3 regions of the Paenibacillus sp. sgz302190 genome follow, and region 3 is predicted to be linked to each of the others. Evidence: riboswitches for the same ligand, from Rfam matches in the RefSeq annotation. Region 3 holds a riboswitch; each other region holds the start of a gene.
What was found. A riboswitch is a leader RNA that binds a small molecule or an ion and turns the genes downstream of it on or off. The one in region 3 is predicted to bind cyclic di-GMP.
Positions count from the first base shown of each region.

Region 1: it holds a riboswitch for cyclic di-GMP, as region 3 does, so the genes downstream of both, AC6RNO_RS32515 (EAL domain-containing protein) here and AC6RNO_RS12810 (RHS repeat-associated core domain-containing protein) in region 3, are expected to answer to the same signal.
Region 2: it holds a riboswitch for cyclic di-GMP, as region 3 does, so the genes downstream of both, AC6RNO_RS32560 (S-layer homology domain-containing protein) here and AC6RNO_RS12810 (RHS repeat-associated core domain-containing protein) in region 3, are expected to answer to the same signal.

Region 1 is NZ_JBZYAO010000047.1:45,371-53,603, reverse strand. It holds gene AC6RNO_RS32525 (YcdB/YcdC domain-containing protein) at 1-124, shown strand, start outside; gene ilvA (threonine ammonia-lyase IlvA) at 307-1,563, shown strand; cyclic di-GMP riboswitch class I at 1,657-1,743, shown strand; gene AC6RNO_RS32515 (EAL domain-containing protein) at 1,842-3,506, shown strand; gene AC6RNO_RS32510 (BMP family lipoprotein) at 3,785-4,852, shown strand; gene AC6RNO_RS32505 (ABC transporter ATP-binding protein) at 5,036-6,577, shown strand; gene AC6RNO_RS32500 (ABC transporter permease) at 6,570-7,649, shown strand; gene AC6RNO_RS32495 (ABC transporter permease) at 7,651-8,233, shown strand, end outside.
Region 2 is NZ_JBZYAO010000048.1:1,383-9,615, forward strand. It holds gene AC6RNO_RS32555 (DUF5704 domain-containing protein) at 1-1,417, opposite strand, end outside; gene AC6RNO_RS32560 (S-layer homology domain-containing protein) at 2,324-3,610, opposite strand; cyclic di-GMP riboswitch class I at 3,667-3,777, opposite strand; gene AC6RNO_RS32565 (hypothetical protein) at 4,085-4,264, shown strand; gene AC6RNO_RS32570 (ATP-binding protein) at 4,299-5,558, shown strand; gene AC6RNO_RS32575 (AbrB family transcriptional regulator) at 5,746-6,855, shown strand; gene AC6RNO_RS32580 (cupin domain-containing protein) at 6,902-7,354, opposite strand; gene AC6RNO_RS32585 (hypothetical protein) at 7,594-7,878, opposite strand; gene AC6RNO_RS32590 (hypothetical protein) at 8,023-8,233, opposite strand, start outside.
Region 3 is NZ_JBZYAO010000009.1:88,264-96,496, forward strand. It holds gene AC6RNO_RS12810 (RHS repeat-associated core domain-containing protein) at 1-1,753, opposite strand, end outside; cyclic di-GMP riboswitch class I at 2,108-2,218, opposite strand; gene AC6RNO_RS12815 (DUF1961 family protein) at 2,495-3,190, opposite strand; gene AC6RNO_RS12820 (sulfatase-like hydrolase/transferase) at 3,231-4,850, opposite strand; gene AC6RNO_RS12825 (oligogalacturonate lyase family protein) at 4,847-6,049, opposite strand; gene AC6RNO_RS12830 (extracellular solute-binding protein) at 6,143-7,699, opposite strand; gene AC6RNO_RS12835 (carbohydrate ABC transporter permease) at 7,788-8,233, opposite strand, start outside.

The DNA.
Region 1 (8,233 bases), on a different contig from region 3:
GCTGAATAACGGCAGCTTTGAGCCCGGGCAGGAAGTGACAAAAGCACAGGCTGCCGTAGCGTTCTCCCGCTACCTGCAAAAGCGCGCCGATCTTCAGGACCAGCGACCCCGTTACGTATACTAAATCCTTATGGAACAAGCATGCCGCATCGCCGGTGTGCTTGTTTTTTTTACGGGAAACGGTTCCCGCTTTCCGAAACCCGCCGTGTAAAATTATTCCCCGTGTGCTTCCCAGCCCTGCAAGATATGTTACAATAGGCTTTAAAACTTAATCTTGTGCGAACACGGCAAAAGGAGCAGAAGAGCATGGCTGTAAATGGAAGAGTAGGTCTGGAAGACATCATCAAGGCGAATCATGTGCTCAGCAAAGTGATCGAGCCCTCGCCCCTGCAGCGCAACGAGCTTTTATCAAACTTGTATGAGTGCAACGTATACTTGAAACGCGAAGATTTGCAGATCGTGAGATCGTTCAAAATTCGCGGAGCTTATAATGTCATTCAAAGCTTGTCTCCCGAGGAGCGGGCGGCGGGAGTCGTCTGCGCCAGCGCCGGCAATCACGCGCAGGGAGTCGCTTTTTCCTGCAAGCACTTGGGCATCGAAGGAAAAATCTTCATGCCGACGACGACGCCCCGGCAAAAGATTTCGCAGGTCAAGCTGTTCGGCGGAGCTTTTGTCGAGGTCATCCTTACAGGAGATACCTTTGACGATTCCTCCGCTCAGGCCAGGGAGTACTGCGCCCGGGAGAACAAGGCGTTTATTCATCCGTTCGACGACGCGCGCACGATTGCCGGACAAGGCACGGTCGGTCTTGAGATTATGAACCAGATGCCTGAGACGCCGGATTTTATTTTTGCCACGATCGGCGGCGGCGGACTTGTCTCGGGAATTTCCACTTATGTGCAAAGCGTAGCTCCGCAGACGCGCATTATCGGCGTAGAGCCGGAGGGCGCCGCAAGCATGTCTGAGGCGCTTAAGCTGGGACAAGTCATCACGTTGGCAACGATCGACAAATTCGTCGACGGGGCGGCCGTGAAGCAGGTAGGGCAATTGAATTACGAGATTTGCAAGGAGAATGTCGAGGATATCGTTATCGTGCCAGCCGGCAAGGAGTGTACGACGATTCTGGAGCTTTACAACAGCAATGCGATCGTGATCGAGCCTGCCGGGGCGCTTCCGGTTGCGGCGCTTGACGCATACAAGGAACAAATCCGCGGCAAAAACGTAGTCTGCGTCATCAGCGGCGGCAACAACGACATTGACCGGATGCAGGAAATCAAGGAGCGCTCGTTGATCTACGAGGGGCTTAAGCACTACTTTATTTTGAACTTCCCGCAGCGCGCCGGTGCTTTGCGCGAGTTTTTGGAGGAAGTTCTCGGGCCTTCCGACGATATTACCAGATTTGAATATACGAAGAAAAACAATAGAGACGACGCGCCGGCGCTGGTCGGCATCGAGTTGAAAAACAAGGACGACTACCACGGGCTTATCGAGCGTCTCTCGCGCAAAGATTACGGCTACATCGAGATTAACAAGGATCCGAAGCTGTTCAATCTGCTCATTTGAAAATTTCCGATTTACAGCAGAACCGGAAGATTCTATTAGCTAATTTTGGTTAAATATGGTATAGTAAATAAGTCCCAGAAAACTCGAATATTTTTCGAAAAAAGGCAAACTTGCCGAAAGGCAAGGACGCAAAGCCGCAGGTCTAAGGTTGCATTCAACTAGGACAGCTGGGCTGCCGAAGGGTTGAATTATACCTAACAGGTACTACCTGCGGCTATTCCATGTGATGGAATAGCCTTTTCTTCTTTATACAGGTTTGGGGGGAGGAGGTTATAAGCGTGAACGGCGGTACATCATCCAAACGGGAGCGGCATGCAATTAACTTTGCGTGGGAATATTTGTGCCTGCTTGGCGTCAGTCTGCTGACGGCGAATCTGCTTGTCTCGGCATCGTTCCATGCAATGGGCTGGCTGGCCGGGATATTGTTTGCGGGCTTTGCTTGCTCCGCTTTTCTCGTCAAGCGAAAGGCTTCTATTGTTTTATTGGCGGCAGCGGCGTGCGCATGGCTGCTGCTTTCATTCGTGTTTCTTGCGTCCGAATTGTTCGCAAGTTTGTTGACTCATACGGTCCTGTGCATGTTTTTCGTCTACGGGATCCGGCAGTTGGCTGCGTCGCGGGAGCATTATAAGAGCAGGAGCATGGAAATGGAATACATCGCGCATCACGATTCCTTGACGGGTTTGCCGAACCGCAGGCTGTTCGAAGACCGTCTGGAGCGGTCACTGCTGCATGCCAAGCGCCACAATACACTGGTTGCCGTTGTTTTTTTGGATCTGGACCGTTTCAAGCATGTGAACGACACGCTCGGGCACGCTTATGGCGACATGCTCATCCGGCAGGCCGGCCAAAGGCTGACAAGCAGCCTTGGGGAAGAAGATACCGTATACCGTCAGGGCGGGGACGAGTTTACGATTTTGCTGCCTCATATTATGAAGCAGGAGGATGTCCGCCTCGCAGCGTCCCGTATTCAGGCGGCGCTTGAGGAGCCTTTTGTGCTTGAGGGAAGCCCTTTTGCGGTTTCGGCAAGCATGGGGATTGCGCTGTACCCGTATGACGGGGAGACGCCGCGGCAGTTAATGAAGCATGCGGACGAAGCGATGTATGCGGCCAAGAAGCATGGGGAAAATTACCTCCGTTTCTATGACGCAGAAATAAATGCCGAGCCGGCAGGCCCGGAGCGCATGGAGCGGGCGCTTCGCGCCGCCTTGGACAATGGCGAACTGGAGCTGTACTATCAGCCGCAATATGAGCTTTCCGGCAAACGTCTGATCGGAATGGAGGCGGTAATCCGCTGGCACTGTCCGGGGCAGGGGGAAATCCCGGGCAGCGAGTGGGTGCGCGTCGCCGAGGAAACCGGCCTGATGACCGCCATCGGCGAGTGGACGCTGCGAACAGCGTGCCAACAGGCGAAAAGCTGGCTGGACGCGGGATATCCTCCTTTACGGCTGACCGTCGCTGTAACCGCTTCACAGTTCAGGGACCGAGGCTTCATCGATCTGGTGGCCGACGCCATCAAGGAAACGGGCCTTGAGCCCGGCATGATCGAGCTCGATTTGGCGGAAGACATATCTTCTTCCGGCGTGGAGGAGACCGGCGAGAAGCTGAAGTTATTGAAAGCTTTCGGATTTCGAATCGCCATGGACGATTTGTGCACCGGCCTGTTCACCAGAAGCGGCGCCGACCGGGTGCCGATGGACAGCGTCAAGCTCGATAGCACGATCGTCCGCGACCTTCCCGAAGACGGCGAAAATCAGCTGCTGGCGGAAGCGATCGCCATGATGGCGCAGCGTCTGCGTCTTAATCTGATCGCCAAGGGAGTGGAAACCGAGGAGCAGCTCGAACATTTGCAAAGTATGCAATGCACGGAAGCTCAAGGCAAGCTTTTCAGCAGCCCGCTGCATCCTGAGGAATTCATTCAATTAATGAAAGACAAAATAAGTTAACGGAAATGATATGGATTTTATCAACCACAGGTAGTATAATCGGGAATTGGGGCTCTACACCTATTTGTAGCCAGTCACAAACATGATTATGTTACCTTGTATGACATGACGAATTGTGCCGCAATAACGGGGAAACTACTTTTCCGCCCTTGGAATTGATGGTACAATTGACACATGAATGCGTTACATATTTTCATTCCTTCATGGTGACACTACAAGTTGGCCTTTCGTGAAGCAGTCTAAAGAAGTAGTCAAATTTATTAGTTGGGGGTAATACGATGAAAAAAGTGTTTTCAACTGCATTAATGGCTGTTACAGTGACAGCGGTAGTGCTGTCCGGATGCGCAAAGAAAGAGGATAAAACAGGCGGCGCATCGGCTTCTCCGGCTCCTAGTGCGGCAGCTACGGCGGCGGCAACTCCGGGCGGCGCGGCCAAAGACATGAAGATCGGAATGGTTACCGACATCGGCGGCGTGAACGACAAGTCGTTTAACCAAAGCGCTTGGGAAGGCTTGCAAAAGCTGAAAAAAGACACCGGCGCCAATGTGAAAAATCTGGAGAGCAAAAGCGACTCCGATTACATCCCGAACTTGAACCAATTCGTCAAAGATAAATACAACCTGACTTGGGGAATCGGCTTCCTGATGGGCGATGCGCTGAAAACGGTAGCGACCCAGAACCCTGATGCAAAACTGGCCATTATCGACAACGTCGTAGAAGCTCCGAACGTAGAGTCGGTTACATTCTCCGAGCAAGAAGGCGCTTATCTGGTAGGCGTAGTTGCAGGTCTTACAACGACAACGAACAAAATCGGCTTCGTCGGCGGTGTGAAAATTCCGGTTATCCAACGTTTTGAAGCGGGCTTCAAAGCGGGAGTTGCGGCAGTTAACCCTAAAGCCACAATCCAAATCAACTACACAGGCGCTTTTGACAAGCCTGACCTTGGCAAAGCGGCAGCCGCAACCATCTATAACGATGGCGCGGACATCATTTTCCACGCAGCAGGTTCGACGGGCAACGGCGTATTCAACGAAGCGAAGGACCGTTTCAAAGCCGGCAAAAAAGTATGGGTAATCGGTGTCGACAAAGACCAATCCCTGGAGTTTGGCGACGACGTCACCCTCACTTCCATGTTGAAACGCGTTGATCAAGCGGTTGAGCGCGTGTCCAAAGATGTCATCGACAACAAGTTCCAAGGCGGCAAAACCATAGTTCTCGGTCTGAAAGACAACGGCGTAGGCTTGCCTGAAACTTCCAAGAAAAACGTTAAGCCTGAAATTTTGGCAAAAGTCGATGAATACAAAGCGAAAATTATTAGCGGCGAAATCAAAGTCCCTGAACAATAAGCACCTGTTCGCGCGCAGCGTCAGCTCGAGGAACGTGTCGCATGCTATTGTTAAAACAAGGCTGGTTGCATAACTAGCCTTGTTCTTTAGTTCTCAAGGTTTTTCTCCCTATCTCCTACTTCGCTTCATGAAGCGATACCGTCTTATTGCACTTCCTCTAAAAATAATCAGTAGGGTGATCCGATGAGCACAGTAACCCCTGTTGTCGAGCTTTACAATATTACGAAGCGGTTCCCGGGAATCGTTGCCAATGATTCGATCAGCTTGCAGCTGCATAAAGGTGAAATTCATGCATTGCTCGGAGAGAACGGAGCGGGCAAGTCGACGCTCATGAACATTCTCTTCGGTTTGTACCAGCCGGATGAAGGCCATATTAAAATTCAGGGCAAGGAAGTCAATATCGACAGCCCGAACCGGGCGATTGAGCTCGGAATCGGCATGGTGCATCAGCACTTCAAGCTGGTGCAGCCTTTTACGGTTACGGAAAATATCATTTTGGGCATGGAGCCCAAAAAAGGGATGAATATAGATTACCGCACCGCTCAGGAAAAAGTGCGTAAACTGTCCGAGCAGTACGGGTTGAAGGTCGATCCGAAAGCAAAAATTGAAGACATTTCCGTCGGCATGCAGCAGCGTGTGGAGATTTTGAAAACGCTGTATCGCGGTGCGGACATTTTAATTTTCGACGAACCGACGGCGGTGTTGACTCCGCAGGAGATCAGCGAGCTTATGGAGATCATGGACAATTTGGTGAAGGAAGGCAAATCCATCATTCTAATTACCCATAAGCTGAAAGAAATTATGGAAATTGCCGATATGGTGACGATTATCCGCAGGGGTAAAGTCATCGACACGCTGGAGTGCGCGAAGGCCAATCCGCAAATTTTGGCGGAAAAGATGGTCGGGCGCGACGTATCGTTTAAAGTAAGCAAACAGGAAGCGAAGCCTGGACAACCTGTTCTGCAGGTGCAGAATTTGACGGCGCGCAACCAGCAAGGCCTTGCTTCGCTGAAAGGGCTCAATTTTGAAGTCCGGGCCGGCGAAATTTTGGGCATCGCAGGTGTCGACGGCAACGGACAGAGCGAGCTGATCGAGGCGCTGACCGGGCTGAGGCCGGTGGACAGCGGGCGCGTAGTGCTCCAGGGCAAGGAAATCACCAATCATTCCGTAAGGGCGATCTCGGAAGCCGGATTGTCGCACATTCCGGAGGACCGCCATAAGCACGGGTTGGTGTTGGATTTTACAATGAGCGAGAACATGGTTCTCGAAACATATTTTCATCCGGAATATAATCGCAGAGGTTTTTTGAACTACGATGCCATAGACAAGCATGCCGAGGAGTTAATTCAAAAATTCGACGTGCGTACGCCAAGCATATATAACAACGCTCGTTCCTTGTCGGGCGGCAACCAGCAGAAGGCGATCATTGCGAGGGAGATTCACAAGGACCCGAGCCTGCTTATAGCGGCGCAGCCTACTCGCGGTCTGGATGTCGGAGCCATTGAGTTCGTGCACAAGCAGCTGATTGAGCAGCGCGATAAAGGGAAGGCTGTGCTGCTGATTTCTTTTGAATTGGATGAAATTATGAACGTATCGGATCGAATTGCTGTTATTTATGAAGGACAAATTGTGGGTGAAGTGCTGCCGCAGGAAACGAACGACCAGGAGATCGGGATGCTGATGGCGGGCAGCAGGAGCACGAAGGAAGGAGCAGCCCATGAATAAAGCTATAAGGGTTTTTACCGGCGATACTGTGGTCATGCCGCTCGTCGCGATTGTGCTCGGGCTTATATTCGGGGCGCTCGTCATGCTCGCCGGGGGTTACAACCCGATTGATGCCTATATCGCACTGTTCAAACGTATTTTCGGCAGTCCTTACGATCTTGGAGAAACGGTTCGATCGATTACGCCGCTGATTTTGACCGGTTTATCCGTTGCTTTTGCGTTCAGGACAGGCCTGTTCAATATCGGAGCCGAAGGCCAGGTCGTCATGGGCATGACCGGGGCTACTTTAATCGGCGTGAAAATCCAAGGGCTTCCATGGTTCATTCATGCACCGCTGGCTGTTCTCGCAGGAGCGCTGCTCGGCGGCATTTGGGGAGCTATTGCCGGTTACCTCAAAGCGAAGCGCGGTGTGAATGAGGTCATTACGACCATTATGTTGAACTGGATCGCGCTGTTTTTGTCAAATTATATCGTGAATGCATTTTTGCTGGAGCCCAAGCAGCAGCGCTCTTATATGATTCAGGAGTCGGCCATGGTCAATATCGGCTGGCTGTCGCAGCTGATGGATAACGCTCGAATTCACTGGGGGACCTTGATAGCGCTGCTTGGCGCCGTCGCGTTCTACGTCATCCTCTGGAAAACAAAGCAAGGCTTCGAACTGCGGGCTGTCGGCCACAATATCCATGCGGCCCAATACGCGGGCATGGACGTCAACCGCAACATCGTGAAAGCGATGTTCATCAGCGGCGTCTTTGCCGGGCTCGCCGGAGTATTTGAGATTCTCGGCGTGTTCCACTATCAGGTTGTGGCTGCGGCGTCTCCAGGCTACGGTTTTGACGGCATTGCGGTATCGCTTCTGGGGGCCAACAATCCGTGGGGAATTATTCTCGGAGCGGCTTTGTTCGGTGGTCTGACATACGGTTCGGCCGGGATGAGCTTTGGCGCGGACGTGCCGCCGGAAATTATTCGCATCGTGATCGGATCGGTTATCTTTTTTGTAGCGACGCAAGGGATCGTAAAATGGATACTTCTCCCATTCTATGCGAAACGCAAGAAAGAGAGGGCGTTGTAACATGGATTTTCTTACAATATTGAATACGACGCTTACCAAAGGCAGCGAGCTGATCAATACGACGCTTGTATTTTCAACGGCGCTTATTTTTGGGGCTTTGGGCGGCATTTTCTCGGAAAGATCCGGTGTGGTCAACATCGGTATCGAAGGGCTGATGGTTTCCGGCGCCTTTGCATCGGCGGTCGGAACTTACTATGCGGAAGAAGCGAATATGGGCGCTTGGTCTCCGTGGATCGGGCTTTTGGCGGCGGTGGCGTTTGCGCTTATCTTTGCCTTGATTCATGCGGTGGCGTCGATTACGTTCAAAGCGAATCAGGTGATCAGCGGGGTCGTCATTAACTTTATGGCGGCCGGCGTTACGGTGTATTTGGTGAAAATTTTATTTAACGGCGCCGGACAAACGGAAACACTGAACGATGTGTTCAGCAAATACGCGATTCCCGTGCTGTCGCAAATTCCGTATCTTGGGTACGCGATATTCACCGCTTATCCAACGACATATTTGGCGTTAATTTTAGTCGCGGTCACGTACTATGTGCTGTTCAAAACTCCGTTCGGCCTTCGGCTTCGCTCGGTCGGCGAGC
Region 2 (8,233 bases), on a different contig from region 3:
TCGGCCAATCGAAATTGGCGCTCGTTTGTGTCGTAAAGTTCGTAGGCGCATTGATCGCAATCGACCGAAAATGAACTGTATAAAACCCTTCGTCGATCCACGTCGGCATGATGAACGTCATGTCCGGTTGATTCACCGGAATGTCGACCCATGTCCCCGCCACGATGTACGCCGACTTGTCCGCATTCCAGACGTCGAACTCGAAGCGGACTTGCTTGTTGGCGGTGTACTTGGCATAATCGCCGTAACCGCCCGTGACCCCGTACCCGCCGAAGCCGGGGTACGCGTCATGCTGGCCGGTCGTCGGCACGAACACCGTGAACGGCCGGTCCAAAATGACCGCCGCCCGGCCTGCGGTGGGCACGACTTTTTCGTTGTGCGCCTGATCGTCGGTCACAGACGGGTACATGACCACCGGTGTATGCACCGTCACCGGATTAATCCCGTCGATCGGATACGTTTTATCCGATCCGCCTTTGACATTCCCCGGGATCAGCGGGTAATAGATCGTGCCGGTCGTCGGCTGGTCCGCCCGGTTGACAAGCGAATTGCTGACGACGTAGCCATTGCCGTACAGCACATCCCGGCCGATCATCGTCGGCTGCGGGATCGTTCCCGGCGTCTGTCCCTGATCGGGGTGCCGGGCATTTTCCATAATCGTAACGCCGTTAAAAACGACCAGATCGTTGTTCACCTGGTTGCGACCCACGGCGTTCTCCGCCGCCGATTGAAACTCCGGCGGCGTACCTCCCGGTGGAGGGCCACCGCCTGTACCGAGATCGACGCTGTTACAGGAGGCCGGATGCACGTGCGTGGCTACATCGTCGTTGTTGCCGGACTGCAAAGTCGGCCCTGTATAGCCGGTGGCATCCAGCGTTACGGTCCCGCCGTACCCGCCTAGCGCATAATTGCTGACTGTGGCTTTTTCCAGTTCGTACACTTCCAGATTGTCGATTCGCCAGTACGAATACGGACGTGTCACGGTCATCGTTTGATTCACGGTTTGAGTCATGGTGACGGGTGGGGCCATCGGTCCCCCTGAAACCGTCCATACATATGTTTTCTTCACAGGAACAGAGTAGGTCACTTCACCGGTCATATTCGCGAATTGATTTTGAAATAAATAATTCAGCCCCAATGCGTTCGCATAGAGGCTTTCCGAAGTCGGGATGCCTTTTAATACATCAAATCTTTCTACATCCCGCATATCCGCGCGAAGCACGCCGCTGGCCGCAGGGTCCATGACGGCGTCCTGGTTGATCGTTCCTTTGATCGGGGGGCCGATCATGAAGGAACAGCTGTTGGGCGGTGTTGTCGGCGGTGCCCCATCTTCATCGTAATAAATAGAAAGATCTGGCACGTACCACAAAGAACCATGAAAAGTGATTTTCCAACCATCGTACCATTTAATAACCAAGCCATCAGGCCCATTTGAATCCTCTTGGTACTTGTTATTATCAAAAGAAGCCTTAATATGGAAGTTGAACGTACCAGAACTAAGATCAATAAAATCTGGCCCCTTATCAATAATACTAGATTCAGGTATCGCATGGTTTTGCCATGTTGGGTCTATCATTACAGAAGGGTCATAAACAATGTCCGATGGTCCCACCCTAACATTTACTGCCTTGTCAGAATCGATTATTACTGACTGATCTTCATCCATAACCAGCGAGGAGACTGAAATGTTTGCAGAATGATGTATAGTCGCAGTTGCACTATTAATATCTTTAGAGCGGACACCTGGATGTACCCCCGGTATATAATGGTAAGCACTATCCGTTGGATACATTTCTGGAACAGGACGATCAGTAATTAATGGGTAAGTTGAATAATAGGTACGTGAATTGTTATCATCATACATCCAGACATACCCTAATGTTTGTCCTGGATTTTGCGGATCAGGCCAACCCGGATCGCGGAACCATCCAAAGTAAGCACTCCATGGAATAGCCGAAGTGGTGAACGACTTCTCAATCCCTGTAATCGTTGGTATGTGCCAATTGTTCCCACTCGACTTTGTTAGATATTCATAAACATTCCCGTTTTTATCCTGCAACCAAGCGCTTTGCACGGTTTTTCCTGGTGATGGAATAATGGTCACGTCTGAATAATTGAAGTGATCATATGTAACAAGTTCTCCCGCTGGTTTCCCTGGCGGTGTATAAGCTTGCACAACACTAGTAGAGTAATCAATGTCACCTAGTTTTATTGGAGCTGCTGTAGCTATCTGTGGTAATATCGGAACCACTAAAAATGCAATAGTCAAAATTGCAACAAAGTGTAAACATAGTTTTTTCAATAACCTCACCCTACAGTTAGTTTAATCAGATAAAATGCCAGTGTAGATTAATGTTGGAGAATTAGCATTGATACTATTAAAGACAACTCTGGTTTGCCCGCCTGCCGCTGTAGGAGTTAGATTCCCTCTAGGTACGGCCTCAAAGAAATATCGTGTTTCGTTAATCATATCGCCTGTATTTCCTCTATAAGTGCTATCGTAAGTAATAAATGTAGCCTCATGACCTGCTTTTTTAAAGGGAATATTGATACCTGCAATTCTACTCAATGCCCCTTTTGAATTTAAGTCCCCAGTTGCATCATAAGCGCGATCCGGAATACCTGCGCTGCATCCAGTTACACTTGTTATATTAGCTGGAAAGCTATTAATCTTCATCGTAGCTTCAGTAACAATGATGTAATTATTACCTTTCAATTGCACCCATTCCCCCGTTTTAAAGTCCTTCCATTGAAACTCGCTTACATCACTTGGAACAAGATTTCGGTTCGGATCATTCGGATCGTCCAAATCGACTACAACGTATCTATTAACGCTGCATGACATATTTCCATCGGCAGTTGTCGTTGTAAGTAATTCATCATGAAATTTCTCGTCTTTCAACGTCTTTGCAAAATAACGGGGAAGCATCGTAATAACGTTGGTTTTATGCCATACAATCTCAGCCCTCGATACGGCATGTTTGTCAACAGAAAGCGTCTGGCCGCCCTTAATGGAAAGGATGCGCTCAATGGTTGCCGCCGCTTGGGCGCGGGTTGTCGTTTGATCCTCCCCTAGCGTGCCGGTGTCATCCATGCCTGTGATCAGACCGGCTTTGGTCCCAAGATACATCCACTTCTTGTCCTCCGTGTTCTTGTCGCCGGTTGCCGCCCGAACCGCTATGCGCGCCATTTCTTGGCGGGTCATCGGCGTATTCCAGTCCCCGATCGTAAAGTCGCTCCACTCATGAATCCCCGCGCTGACCGCCGCGTTAACGTAAGGCAAATACCAATCACTGCCGACGGTGGCACCCGAAACTGAAATATGAAGCGCGGAATCCGCCATTTTGATAAATTCTGCCCGCGTTACTTGTTCGTCCGGTTTGAAGGTATGATCCTGATAGCCGTCCACGTACCCTTTTTGAACCGCACCGGCGATGGTCGCCTCCGCCCAGTGCCCTTTCGTATCGCTGAAGCTGCCCGCAGAAACCGTGCCGGCAATATTCGTTGACTTTGTTGCCGGTGCGGCGGCGGTTGTATCGGCTTTGACATCGTGAATTGAACTTCCGAGCAGCACGATAACCGCTATTGTTGTAACTAATTGAACTTTCATTTTTATACCTCCACAGTAAAAAAGTTACTTTTTTCAAAACAAAAAAACCAACTGGTTTCGGTGACCCGGCTGCCGTTTCCTTGAGGGATGCCTTACGACATATCCCCGCAGAAGTAGGCCCGTGGCTTTGCGTCCCTGTCTTTCGAACAGGTTTGCCTTTTCATTTTCATTTGGTCATTTAGGTATTTGAAACTACAAATATAGTACATTGGATTCAATACAAGTTCCATATTAACCCATAATCTAACAGATTTCCACAAAAAACACACATCCCTCACAATATTGATTGCAAAACAACACATATATCATTAAAAAATGCAATTTAAACCCGCTTGTTTTGATCAATCTTATTTCATCCGATTTGCACAATCACGCAACACCATTTGCACAAACACGCAAAATATTTACGATGAAAACAAGCACAATTTTTCCATATAATAGTAGAATAAAACGGAATTTCAGGGTGTGTGTGGGATGGATGAAAAGCAATTTGAGCGACTGCTGATTGACACTATTAGGGCGCATTTCGCAGATGTGCCTACGCCTCCTGCTCCTGTCATTCATGCATCTTGGGAGAAGATGAAGCTAGTGCTTATGGAAGAATCCAAGCAGGTCTCGATTGATGTATCCAAACTCCCTCAATATGGCAACTGACTTATTATAATGGGGATCGAGACCAGGAGGATGTATGCTTAACTACTACAAAGACCTATTATTGAATGTATTCCTCGTTTTCCTCCCGATAGCGTTATATGTCCATGTCTTCAAAGCCGAACGTACGCATTTGTATAACCGGGTTGCCGTTTATATTATTTTTGGCTCCGCACTGGTTGCAACAATGTTTTTTCCTGCTATGATCCAAAAACTCACCTTCGATTTCCGCGGTATTCCGCTTATCATAGGCTCTTTATATGGAGGCGCTTACGTCTCCCTGCTGCTATTTGTCACCTTGATTGTTTGCCGGTTCTTCATGGGGAGCCCTCATCAAATCGAGTACATTCTTGCACTCATCCCCGCGTTTTGCGTGATGTTATTGTATATCAAAAATTTCCAAACGTTCTCGTTGTTGAAGAAAATCATTTCCTCAGTCGTTGTCTACTTCATCATTAGAATGCTGGCTCAAACCGTTTATTTGTATTTGATACAAAATAATCAGGCGTGGGCGGATTACGTGGCTCCGGGCGGTTATAGAACCATTTTGCTGCAATGTTTCGTTGCAGGGCTTTACGTCTACATGCTGGAAATTTTCAAAAAAAATGTGCGCCAGCGCGATGAAATTACGAATAATGAGAAATTCAAAGTCGCCAGCGAAATGGCCGCTTCCGTCGCCCATGAAGTCAGGAATCCGCTTACTTCGGTCAGGGGCTTCATTCAATTGATGGGGAGCGAAAAAATCAGCAACGAAAGCAGGCAGTATTATCAAAAAATTTGTCTGGATGAGCTGGATCGGGCCCAGCAAATTATTTCAGATTATTTGACTTTTGCCAAACCGGAGTCGGACAACGTCGAACTTATCGATTTGAAAAGCGAGATCGACTACATCACGAACGTTCTTGCCTCTTTTGCCAATTTTCAAAACGTACGCATACTGACGCAATCGCCGGATGGACAGCTGCTCGTTCACGGGGATAAAACCAAACTGCGCCAAGCTTTCTTGAATATCGGAAAAAACAGCATTGAAGCGATGCCGAGCGGCGGGCAATTAACGATTCATTTGCAAAAAATGAAGCGGCATGCCGTCATCTCCATTATCGATACCGGAACGGGGATGACAAAAGAGCAGGTCGACCGCCTGGGAACCCCTTATTATTCGACGAAAGAAAAAGGAACCGGGCTAGGGACCATGGTTTCTTTTAGCATTATTCGGAAAATGCAAGGTACGATAGAAGTCAAAAGCGAAAAAGGAAAAGGCACCACCTGTACGATTTCGCTGGACCTGGCTATTTGAAGGGTAGCAAAAAGACGCCTCCATCCCGTATACACGGTTGTTCGGGAGGCGTCTGTTCGTATTTTACTTTTGAACAGATAGTTGCTATGATAATTATAATTTTGTTTTGACCGGGTATTTATAACGAATGACAGGGAGCGAATTTCTATGATGGACCCGTTTCACCTAGATTTCAGTCGAATGCATCATGGCCGTTAAACTTCCGGATTCTAAGGCGGCCCGCTTTCTCTTGACCTGCCTCGTCTCCGCAGCCGGGGGATGCTTGTTCACGATTATTCGCATGCCGATTCCGTGGCTGCTGGGGCCGATGATAGCCGTGCTGCTGGCTTCCAAATGGGCCAAGCTGCCGCTCTACTGGCCTTCTTACGTGCGCGACGCAGGGATTGTGATCGTCGGCTATTCCATCGGATTGTCGCTGACGAAAGCGGCGCTCATCGAAATCGTGCATCAACTGCCTTCCATGCTGATGATGACCGTCGCATTGATTGCGCTATGCGCGATCATCGCCTTTTTTATATCCAAACTGTCGGGGATCGACTTCCCGACGATGATGACCGCGAGTATCCCCGGCGGGCTCACGCAGATGATTACGCTCGCAGAGGAGTTCAAGCAGATCGATTTGACCATCGTCACTTTTTTTCAAGTGACGCGGTTGATGATGATCGTTTTTTTCGTTCCGCTGCTGCTTTTCAGTCCGGTGCTGGGAGGCAACCATACAGGCGCCTCGGGCGCTGCTGCTACTTCGGAAGCTGCTTGGGCCGCACTATTCCCCAACATCTGGATATATGTGGCGGTATGCCTGATCTGCGCATGGGTAGGCAGTAAAATCAAACTGCCCACCGCGTATATGCTGGGGCCGATGGTCGGCACCGCAGTCGTTCACCTTGCGGGAGTTTACGGTCCCGAGCTGCCTTCCGCCCTGCTTAACATCTCCCAGTTTATGATCGGGAGCTATGTGGGATTGCTGCTGAAGCCGAACCAACTGGAGCGAAAAGTCCGGACGATCTCGCTGGCGATCGCCAGCGGAGCCATTCTGGTGCTCGGCTCGCTTGGCCTGAGCATGCTTCTGACCCGGCTGCACTCGGTATCCAGAGCAACCGGCTTTCTCAGCATGGCGCCCGGCGGCATGGACCAGATGGGCATCATGGCCCATGAGATCGGCGCCGAGCTGTCGGTCGTATCCGGCTATCAAACCTTCCGGATTTTGTTCATTTACTTCGTCGTTTCGTCCGTGCTTAAAGCGGCGTTCCGCTTCGCCGCCCAAAGGAAAACGAACCGCGCGGAACTGCAAAAATAACAAAACGGAGCCTGCCGCTGTGAGCGGGCTCCGTTTTTTTTCAATCCTATTTTTGAATCAGCTTAAAATCGTCATAGTGAAACCCCGGAGCGACCACGCAGGATACGAATACAGGCTCGCTGCCCAAAGGCTTTGCCGTTTGCCATACTTTGGCCGGCACGAGCGCTTGCGGCCGCTGCCCGTTCAACACGTCGGGGCCGAGAATGATTTCCTGCTGCGCTTGCGGCTGATCGGCGTCTCCGCCCAAAGAAAGCAGCAGCGGACTGCCCGAATGCCACAGCCACAGCTCATCCGACAAAACCGTATGCCATTCCGAAAACTCCTCCGGATGAAGCACAAAATAAATCGAACTCGCGGCAAAGCGCGGCCCGGAATAAGACTCGCCCAGAACAGGCTGCGGAATTTCAAAAGCAGCTTTCCAAAGCTCCTTATACCATCCTCCTTCCGGATGGGGCTTAAGGTCTAATGCCTGGACGAGCGGAGATAACTGCTTGGTAATCATATGGTTTCCCTCTCTCTCGGTAGTTCTTATTCTCTATTTTTATCTCTATGAAACAGTAATCTAGTGATAAATATGTCGCATATTTGTCGAAAAATCAAGCCCTTGGCCCGGGAGCGTCTGAGAGGCAAAAAGCAGCTGCCACAGGGCAGGTGGTAAAAAAAAGACCACAATACGGGCGGAACCTCGCATTGTGGTGTGCCGGACGTTCTCTCTCTTTGTCAGATTTTTGAATACTTTTAATCATTAATTATTTTTTTGACTACAGAGCCCTTTTTTATTTTCTCAACGTTCACTCTATCCTTAATATTTATTCCTATGAGAGGGCTATTTGAAATAGAAAAAGATACGCTGACATCTACTACCTCAAATTCGGAATCAGTTCCATCTACGTTACTAACAGTTATTTTCGAACCAACTAATTTCTTTAATTGAGCATTGTGTTGGGTATTATCTGAATCAACATTACTTCCAATTAGCACCATTCCGCGACCTGGTATATCAATTACATCATCTAGCTTCATGATCTCCAAAAAATTCTTCTCCCTTCTATCGCTGATCTATGAAAAGTGTTAGATAATTTTCCTACCGCACATACAAAAAAGGCTCATTCCTCCTTTTGTTCGAGTTGGAATAGGCCTATGAAAATTTATCAAGTGGTAAAATTCTTAGTCTCTACCATTGCTATATACTATCGAGCCATATTTTAAAAAGTCTACGTTTTCTGGGAATCCTACACAAATCCCAATATTTTTTTTATCAATTATTGAAGTGGATATTTGCGATGAAACCACATTGTAAATATGTTTGTTCCCTTCCAAATCAATAACTAAAATAGATTCCCCAATCAACTCCCTAATTTCCCCATGATTCAGTTTA
Region 3 (8,233 bases):
TAATCTCGTGCGCTCCAGTTGCCGTGTTTACTGGGTCAGCTTCAAATGTTTGTTCGTCCATTATTCTGGAATCTAAAGTTTGTATCTTGGAAATTGCATTACCTCCAGAGAGATTTATTTCTGGAACTCTAGAGAAATTGCCAGTACCCAAATTAAAACTTCCTACATAACAATTTGGGTGTTGTTGAACAGTGCTTCCCGATGGTGCCAAATACAAGTCTATACTGCTGGTATAATGTGACGGGTCAGTTGAACTGATTTGAAATACCAATTGTGTGCTGGAACTAGAGATAACAGTGATTCCCACATTATTATCCTTGTAGCCAATCTGTTTTCCACTCGGATTACGTGGATCATTACTCTCTACCAACATGAAATTTCTATATCCATACCCACCGTATCTCATGCTTACCCAATATTCTAAGGGAGGCAAATTATTTCCAGTAACTGTAAACGTGGGATTAAAATACATGTCACCATAATTTGCAGTTATTGAAGTCACTTTTATTGTGTTGGGAGCTAATGTACCCAAATTAAAACTTCCTACATAAAAGCTCGGATGTTTTTGAACAGTACTTCCCGACGGTGCTAAATACAAATCTATACTGCTGGTATAATGTGACGGATCAGTTGAACTGATTTGAAATACCAATTGTGTGCTGGAACTAGAGATTACAGTTATTCCTACGTTACTATCTTTGTAACCAATCTGTTTTCCACTCGGATCACGTGGATCATTACTCTCTACCAACATGAAATTTCTATACCCTTCACCACCGAATCTCATATATGTCATATACTCCAAGGGGGGCAAGTTAGTTCCGGTAATGGTAAACGTGGGGTTAAAATACATGTCACCATAGTTTGCAGTTATTGAGGTTACTTTTATTGTGTTGGGAGATAATGTGCTCAAATTAAAGCTTCCTACATAAAAGCTCGGATGTTTTTGAACAGTACTTCCCGATGGTGCTAAATACAAATCTATACTGCTGGTATAATGTGATGGGTCAGTTGAACTGATTTGAAATACTAATTGTGTGCTGGAACTAGAGATTACAGTTATTCCTACGTTACTATCTTTGTAACCAATCTGTTTTCCACTCGGATCACGTGGATCATTACTCTCTACCAACATGAAATTTCTATACCCTTCACCACCGAATCTCATATATGTCATATACTCCAAGGGGGGCAAGTTAGTTCCGGTAATGGTAAACGTGGGGTTAAAATACATGTCACCATAGTTTGCAGTTATTGAGGTTACTTTTATTGTATTGGGAGCTAATGTACTCAAATTAAAGCTTCCTACATAAAAACTTGGATGTTGTTGAACAGTACTTCCCGATGGTGCTAAATACAAATCTATATTACTGGTATAGTGTGATGGGGTTGTTGCACTGATTTGAAATACCATTTGTGTGCTGGAACTAGAGATAACGTTTATTCCTACATTATTATCCTTGTAACCAATCTGTATTCCACTCGGATTACGTGCATCATTACTCTCTACCAACATGAAATTTCTATATCCATATCCACCGTAACTCATGCTTGTCTTGTATTCCAAGGAAGGCAAATTAGTTCCGGTAACGGTAAATGTAGGGTTGAAATACATATCACCATAATTTGCAGTTATTGAAGTTACTTTTATTGTGTTGGAAGTATCCGCCGCATAAATGGTATTATCAACATCTTTGAACAATATGGAGAATAATATTGTTAATATTAGTAATAATGAAGTAATCTTTTTCAAAAATAACTCACCTCAAGTAATATAAAATAAGAATTCAATAAACGGTTAAGCTAATCAAGTGATATTATCACCAAAAAATTGCAAACAGTCAGCATTCAAAATAATAGCGCCTTACATTGTTGAATTTTAACCTAATACCTACGGATTAGCCCCCTTCCTCTCTTATCTTTATGCCGATTTTGAAGTCCGATTGGAACTGATCAGAACCGTAACTATATCGATTATCAACTTAAAAATTTCGTTTCAAAGCCTCCTTTCGGAAATAATTCTTGGTGATCTCTGGTAAAAGAAGGTCGGCATCTCGCATGTCATCTCGCTTTCTGAGCTGCTTTCAACAACAAAAAACCAACCGCTTGTGGTAACCCGGCGGCCGTTTCTCCAGAGATGTCTTGCGACATGCATCCCGGAAAAGTAGGTCCGTGGCTTTGCGTCCTTGTCTTTCGAGCAAGTTTGCCTTTTCATTTTCACTTGGTTCATAGGTAGACGAATCTATAAAAAATAGTACATTCGATCCATAACTCTATCCATAATAACCCATACTCTTGTTGACTATCAATATAAATTTCAATTTTTATCCAAAGTATGCGAAATTTCGCGAAAAATCGCCACTGAAACGATTTCTCCCCACCCCGTTCCTTTCCTCAAGGGTTGCTGAACTGAAGCGGGGCACAAGGTCGCTTGGCAACAAAAAGGCAGGCTCCCGATACGATCCGTCGGCAGCCTGCGACCCGTTCGAACGCGCTAATTGGAACCTTTTTCTCTCACCCGATGCACCTGCAGGTTGCGGTATTCGGCGATGAGCGGGGCCATTTGGCGAAACCCGATCCGCCCTTGGCCGAGGATAGGGCCGTAAGTCGTACCGTCATCCTTCCATTTAAGCACCAAAAGATCGTTGATGGCGAACAGCACCTCCCCGCCATGAACGAGCACGCGCATGCGATACGGCCCTCTCGCGTCGAGCACGGGCGGCAGCGGATCGGCCCCTTGCGCGGCCAGATGAAAACCGTAACTTTTTCTTAAGTTACAGGTATGAAAAGAGCGCTCCTCCTCCCATAATCTGCGGTAATAGGAGATGTGATAAGCATTGATGTCCCCGTGGTGGTACTGGTCATAGACGCCTACCCGCCGCTCGAGCCCGGGGTCGAACATATCTTTGCCGCTGCGGCCTGCCGCGCTGAAAAAAAGAATGCAAAGCCCCGGCTCCTTGACCGGCCAAAAATCCCAACTGATCGACAAGCCGTCCGGAAACGTCTCCGGGCACCAGAGCACAAAATTGGCTCTCTGCCCTTCACCGGCATCCAGGGCATTCTCCATCCGCATCCTGCCCTGGGGAAAAGATATATTCGCACTTCCTTCCAGGCGAAAATCCGCAATATCCGCCGGTGAAGCAAGCGGGTTCTCATACAGCGTCTCCACGATTTCATATTGTTCGAACAAAGCATCTACCTCCTGCACTCAAAATCGAAACCCCGGCCCCTCACGAATCCTTCGGGCCTAAAGACCTTATAACGTCGCTCCAATCGCCGCCCAACGCTTGCCAGAACCAGGACCTCCGCCCTTCCGGCAGCAGCGAGGGCGGGATTCTGGAATCCCACGGCATACGCGAGAACGGCCGCGGATTCAATGAAGGGGCCTGCGCTTGATAAGGGATCGCCTTCAACTCCCGGCCTGTTTCATCGAGCGCGATTTCAGGATTGCCGTAGCTGCGGATCCACTGGACCGCCGCTGCCCGATGCTCTCTTTTCACATGCTCAAAAAGCGGATCCTCCGCCAAATCGACAAGCTCGTGCGGATCATTCGCGAGATGATACAGCTCTTCGTAACCGCCGTTTTGGTAATACAAATATTTCCATTCCTTACTGCGGATATGAAGCATATAGTTGGGCGGCACGTAAAACTCGGAGCAGACGAAATCCCGGCGAACGGAAGCCGGTTCCGCCAGCAGCTTCAACAGATCCACTCCGGGGCGGCCGTCGTCTTCGCGGTGCCCGCTTGCCCGGTTCACGAAAGTAGGAAAAATGTCCAGCAGAGTCGTCAACTCGGCGCAGCGGGTGCCGGGTGCGATCACGCCGGGCCACCGGGCGATCATCGGGATGTGGAGGCTGCCCTCATACCCGAAGTTTTTGAACCATAATCGATGGTCGCCAAGCAGTTCCCCATGGTCCGAAGTAAACAGAACGAGCGTATTGTCAGCCAGCCCCTCTTCATCCAGCGTTCTCATGATTCTGCCGATCTGCTCGTCGATGAACGTAATATTCGCGTAATAATACGCCCTGTTTCTAAGCAGCGCCCGCTCCGAATACAGATCGGCTTCCATCGCTTGGCGGTGCGATTCGATGTACGGATTTTTGGAGGTACCGTCATTGTCCGACACCCAAGGTTTCGGCAAATTCTCCGGGTCGTACAGACCGGTCAAATGCTGCGGGCAATCGAAAGGAGCGTGAGGCTTGACGAACGATGTCCATAAAAAAAACGGCTTGTCCGCGGGTCTTTCGTTTTTCAGCCAATGTACCGTCCGATCCCCGCACCACTGCGTGATATGGAGCTCCTTGGGCAGCCCGTTCACAAGCGGCTTCAATTCGTTATAGCCGATTTCCGGCGGCTTCTCCCAGCCCCAGGCGCCGTGCTCGATCAAGTACCGGTCGTAGTCGTCGAAACGAACGTCTTCCACGCGCTCCACGGTGCGCACCCCCCTCATCTCCTCCGACAAAATGAGATGTTCCATGCCGTACGTCTGCCCTTCCGGCGTAAAATGCATCTTCCCGATCGCCTGGCTGAAATAGCCGGCTTTGGCCAAATAAGCCGCGATCGACTCATCGTCGGCAACAGCCGGAGCAGATTCGTTATCGAAGACGTTCGTCTTTCCCGCAGCGAATCCGGTCATTACGCTTGCCCGCGCCGGGGCGCAAAGGGGGCAAGGGGTGACCGCATGCTCGAATACGGCCCCCTCGCTCGCCAGCCGGTCCAAATTCGGCGTTCGTATCGCGGTATTGCCGTATGCCCCTAACGTATCCCAGCGCTGCTGGTCGGTGAAGATGAGCAGCAAGTTCGGTTTGTCGCTTTTCTGTTTCACGCTTTTCGTTTTCGCGCTCATCATGGCTTTACCGGCATTTCGGGGAGGGATTCGAACTCCGGAATATCGGCTATGTACAAATTGCCGTACCCCGACATATCGCTTGTAAACAGCACCTGCCTGCCGTCCGGGCTTAGCCTCGGATGAACGTGAAGATTTTGTGTGTGGAAGCTTCCCCTGTGCTTGCACAGAATGCGCGGGCCTTTGAACCCGGAACCGTCGTTTCGCCACACCTGCAGCGTATCCTGGAACTGGTCGCCGTGATAAGCGTTCGTCTGCTGGCCGTCGCCGATGACAAGGGACAAATCGTTGGAGTGCACATGCATATTTTGAAAAGGAAACTTGTACTGCTCGGCGCCGCTGTTGTCGTACTTGACGGCCCCGATAATTTTCCCGGTATGATCGTCAAGCGAATTGGTAAAACCGTGGTAACCGATATGAACACCGTCCGCCAGCCAATATTCATGCCCGACATATTCATTCGGCAGCGTTTCCTTCACCTTCCAATACCGCCCGGTCGCGATATCCAGTACCCAAATCCGATGATCGATCTGCTCCCAGGGCCCTTCGTGGCAAAAAGTCAGCAAATTCGCTTGCGTCGGCGACGTATTGATATGGCCGATCCACAGCTTATCTTCATGAAGCCTGTTCACCTTCCCATCCGCGGGTGAAACCGCCATAATCATGCTGTGCGGCTTCGCGCGGAAATACGCTTCAAAGCCGAGGTAACCGTTCTTCGTATCCAGCGCGATCCGGTCCGTCAAATCCTCGTTCAGCCCGAAGCACAACCACCGCCCGTCCGCGGTGCAGCTCATGCTGCCGAATCTGTAGTTCGCGGGAATCGTAAAAAGAATCCGCTCTTCCAACGTTTCCAGATCGATGGCGCGAATCGAATTGTCATAGTAAAAGTACGCTTCATGGCCGTCAGGATGAAGAAAAGCGCCTTGAATCCGGGATTCGCGGCCGCGCTCCAAGTCCGTTAATTGAGTCATGGCGCCGCTGTGCAGATCCATGCTGTACAGATTGGCGGCATTCCCGCGGTCCGAGCCGAAGATCAGCTTGCCGTTGCCATAAAAGCCGTTGTTCGTAAAATAAATATGGTAGCTGTGCGAATTGTGATTCGTCAGCTGTGTGACGGTTGCACCCGTGATCAAATCCGTAAAACTGCGCCGTTCGGACGGCCAAACCGTTCCTTTGGTGCCTCCGGTGTTTACCGCTGCCATTGCCATCGCGCTCCTTTGGTTTGCACGGTGAAAGTCCGGCCACATACGGATGACCGGACCTTCGCCGCGAGGAATTGTTCCATTCGCTGTATGCTATTTGCCTGCCTTGGAAGCGGCGTAGGCATCGTTTATTTCTTTTGTATACGCATCGCCGCCGTTCTTTTTCCACAACTCCATTTCGGCTTTAAAGCCGGCCTCATCGATTTTGCCTACGATAAATTTGGTTCGCGCGTCTTCGACGGCCTGATCCAACTGCGTGCCCTTTTGCGTGTAGGTGGCGGTTGTAAACGGTTCGGCGGGATTGGTGACGATAATTTTTTCATTCGCTTTTTGCACGTCGTTCGACTTCTGGCGAAGCGGTGTGGACGGTTTGAACATGTCCGGTATCATGTACGGAATCGAAGACAAAATTTGCGAGATGCCTTTGTTGTTAATATCCGGCGTCATCGGGTCGGTTTGCAAAATAAGCGTAACCAGCTTGCCGTCCTCCACTTTGTAATGAACGCCTTCGATACCGTAGTTGATCAACGCCTGCATCTCTTTGTCGTTCGTTTTGTCCAGGAACGTAAGCACCTTTTTGAGGTCGGCCTCGGTTTTTACGGCGGATTTGGAAATGAGGAACATCCCGTTGTGCCCAGCCGTCGGTAAATTGTGCAGCCCGCTCGGACCGCTTACGGCGCCGATGATGTCGATGCTGGCTTTGGGGTTGATCTGCTTCATTTTCTCATCGATTTGATAGGAGCGCTCCGTAACGTCAATCGCTACGCCGGCCTGGCTGTTAATGATCGGATCGTTCCATTTGGCCGAATCGTATACCGCAAAATCCGGATTGATCAGCTTCTCGTCATACAGCTTTTTGAAAAATTTGAGCGCTTCCATATATTCCGGCGTCAACTGGGCGGGAACCAGCTTGCCGTCTTTTTCGCCCCATTTGTTCGGAGCGCCGAACCAGGTTTGCATAATGTCCCACGGTCCGCCGTATTTGGTCACGACCATCCCGTAAGTGTCGTTTTTGCCGTTTTTATCCGGATCGTTGTTGGTGAACGCTTTGAGCATCGCGTAAAATTCGTCGATCGTCTTCGGTTCCTGCATGCCGAGATTGTCAAGCCAATCCTTCCGGTAGCTGATACCCATCCGTCCGATCGGCCGGGATACGTAAAGACCGTAATATTTGCCGTTGACCGAAGTGTTGTTCAGCACAGTCGGATTCGCCTGCTTCAAATTCGGATAATCTTTCAGATACGGGCCGATTTCCCAGAAAGCGCCTCCGTTGATCGCATTGGCGACAGCCGATACTTTGGCATTGTTCACAAACACAAGCGTAGGCAAAGTTCCGGAAGCAAGGGCGATGTTCAGTTTATCGCTGTAGCTCGTATCGGGAGTAAACTGCAAGTCCAGCTTTGTATTCGTATATTCTTCGATTTTTTTCCATACTTTGCTTTCGGGGGTTGCGATATCATTGTTGTAACTTTTCAGCATGATACTGATTTTGAACGGCGCTTCCTTGGCGGTCGCCCCTCCGGCCGTCGTCTTCGGCGCATCCGCCGCATTAGGCTTCGCAGTGTCGGAGCCGCACCCCGTGATAGCGCTTGCGGTTACGAGCGCGCTCGTCAGTACAAACCATGTTTTTTTCGTATTTTTCCAACTCATGTTCTTTTCCTCCCCTTGATGATCGGTTTACTGGTTTATGATGAAGCATGCACCCGTTTTCCAACCGGCGCTGCGACAACCCGTTCGCTTACCCTTTGACCGCGCCGATTAAAACGCCTTTGGCAAAATATTTTTGAATGAACGGATACACGAGTAAAATCGGCAGCGTACCCACGACGATGATCGCCATTTTAATCGACTGGTCCGGCGGTTTGACATAGGTCGGGTCGTAGGTTCCCATTTCCAGCGCCCCCGTCGCCATCAGTACGATTTGCCGCAGCAGCACCTGCATCGGCCACATTTTGGCATCCGATAAATAGATCAGCGCATTGAAGAAATCGTTCCAGTGGGCGACCGCGTAGAAAAGCCCGAATGTAGCGATAACCGGTTTGGAAAGCGGCAAAACGATTCGCCACAGCACGCCGATATCGTTGCTTCCGTCAATGCGCGCCGATTCGATCAATTCGTTAGGAATTTCCTGAAAAAACGATTTGACGACGATCAGGTTAAAAGCGTTGATCGCGACGGGCAGCA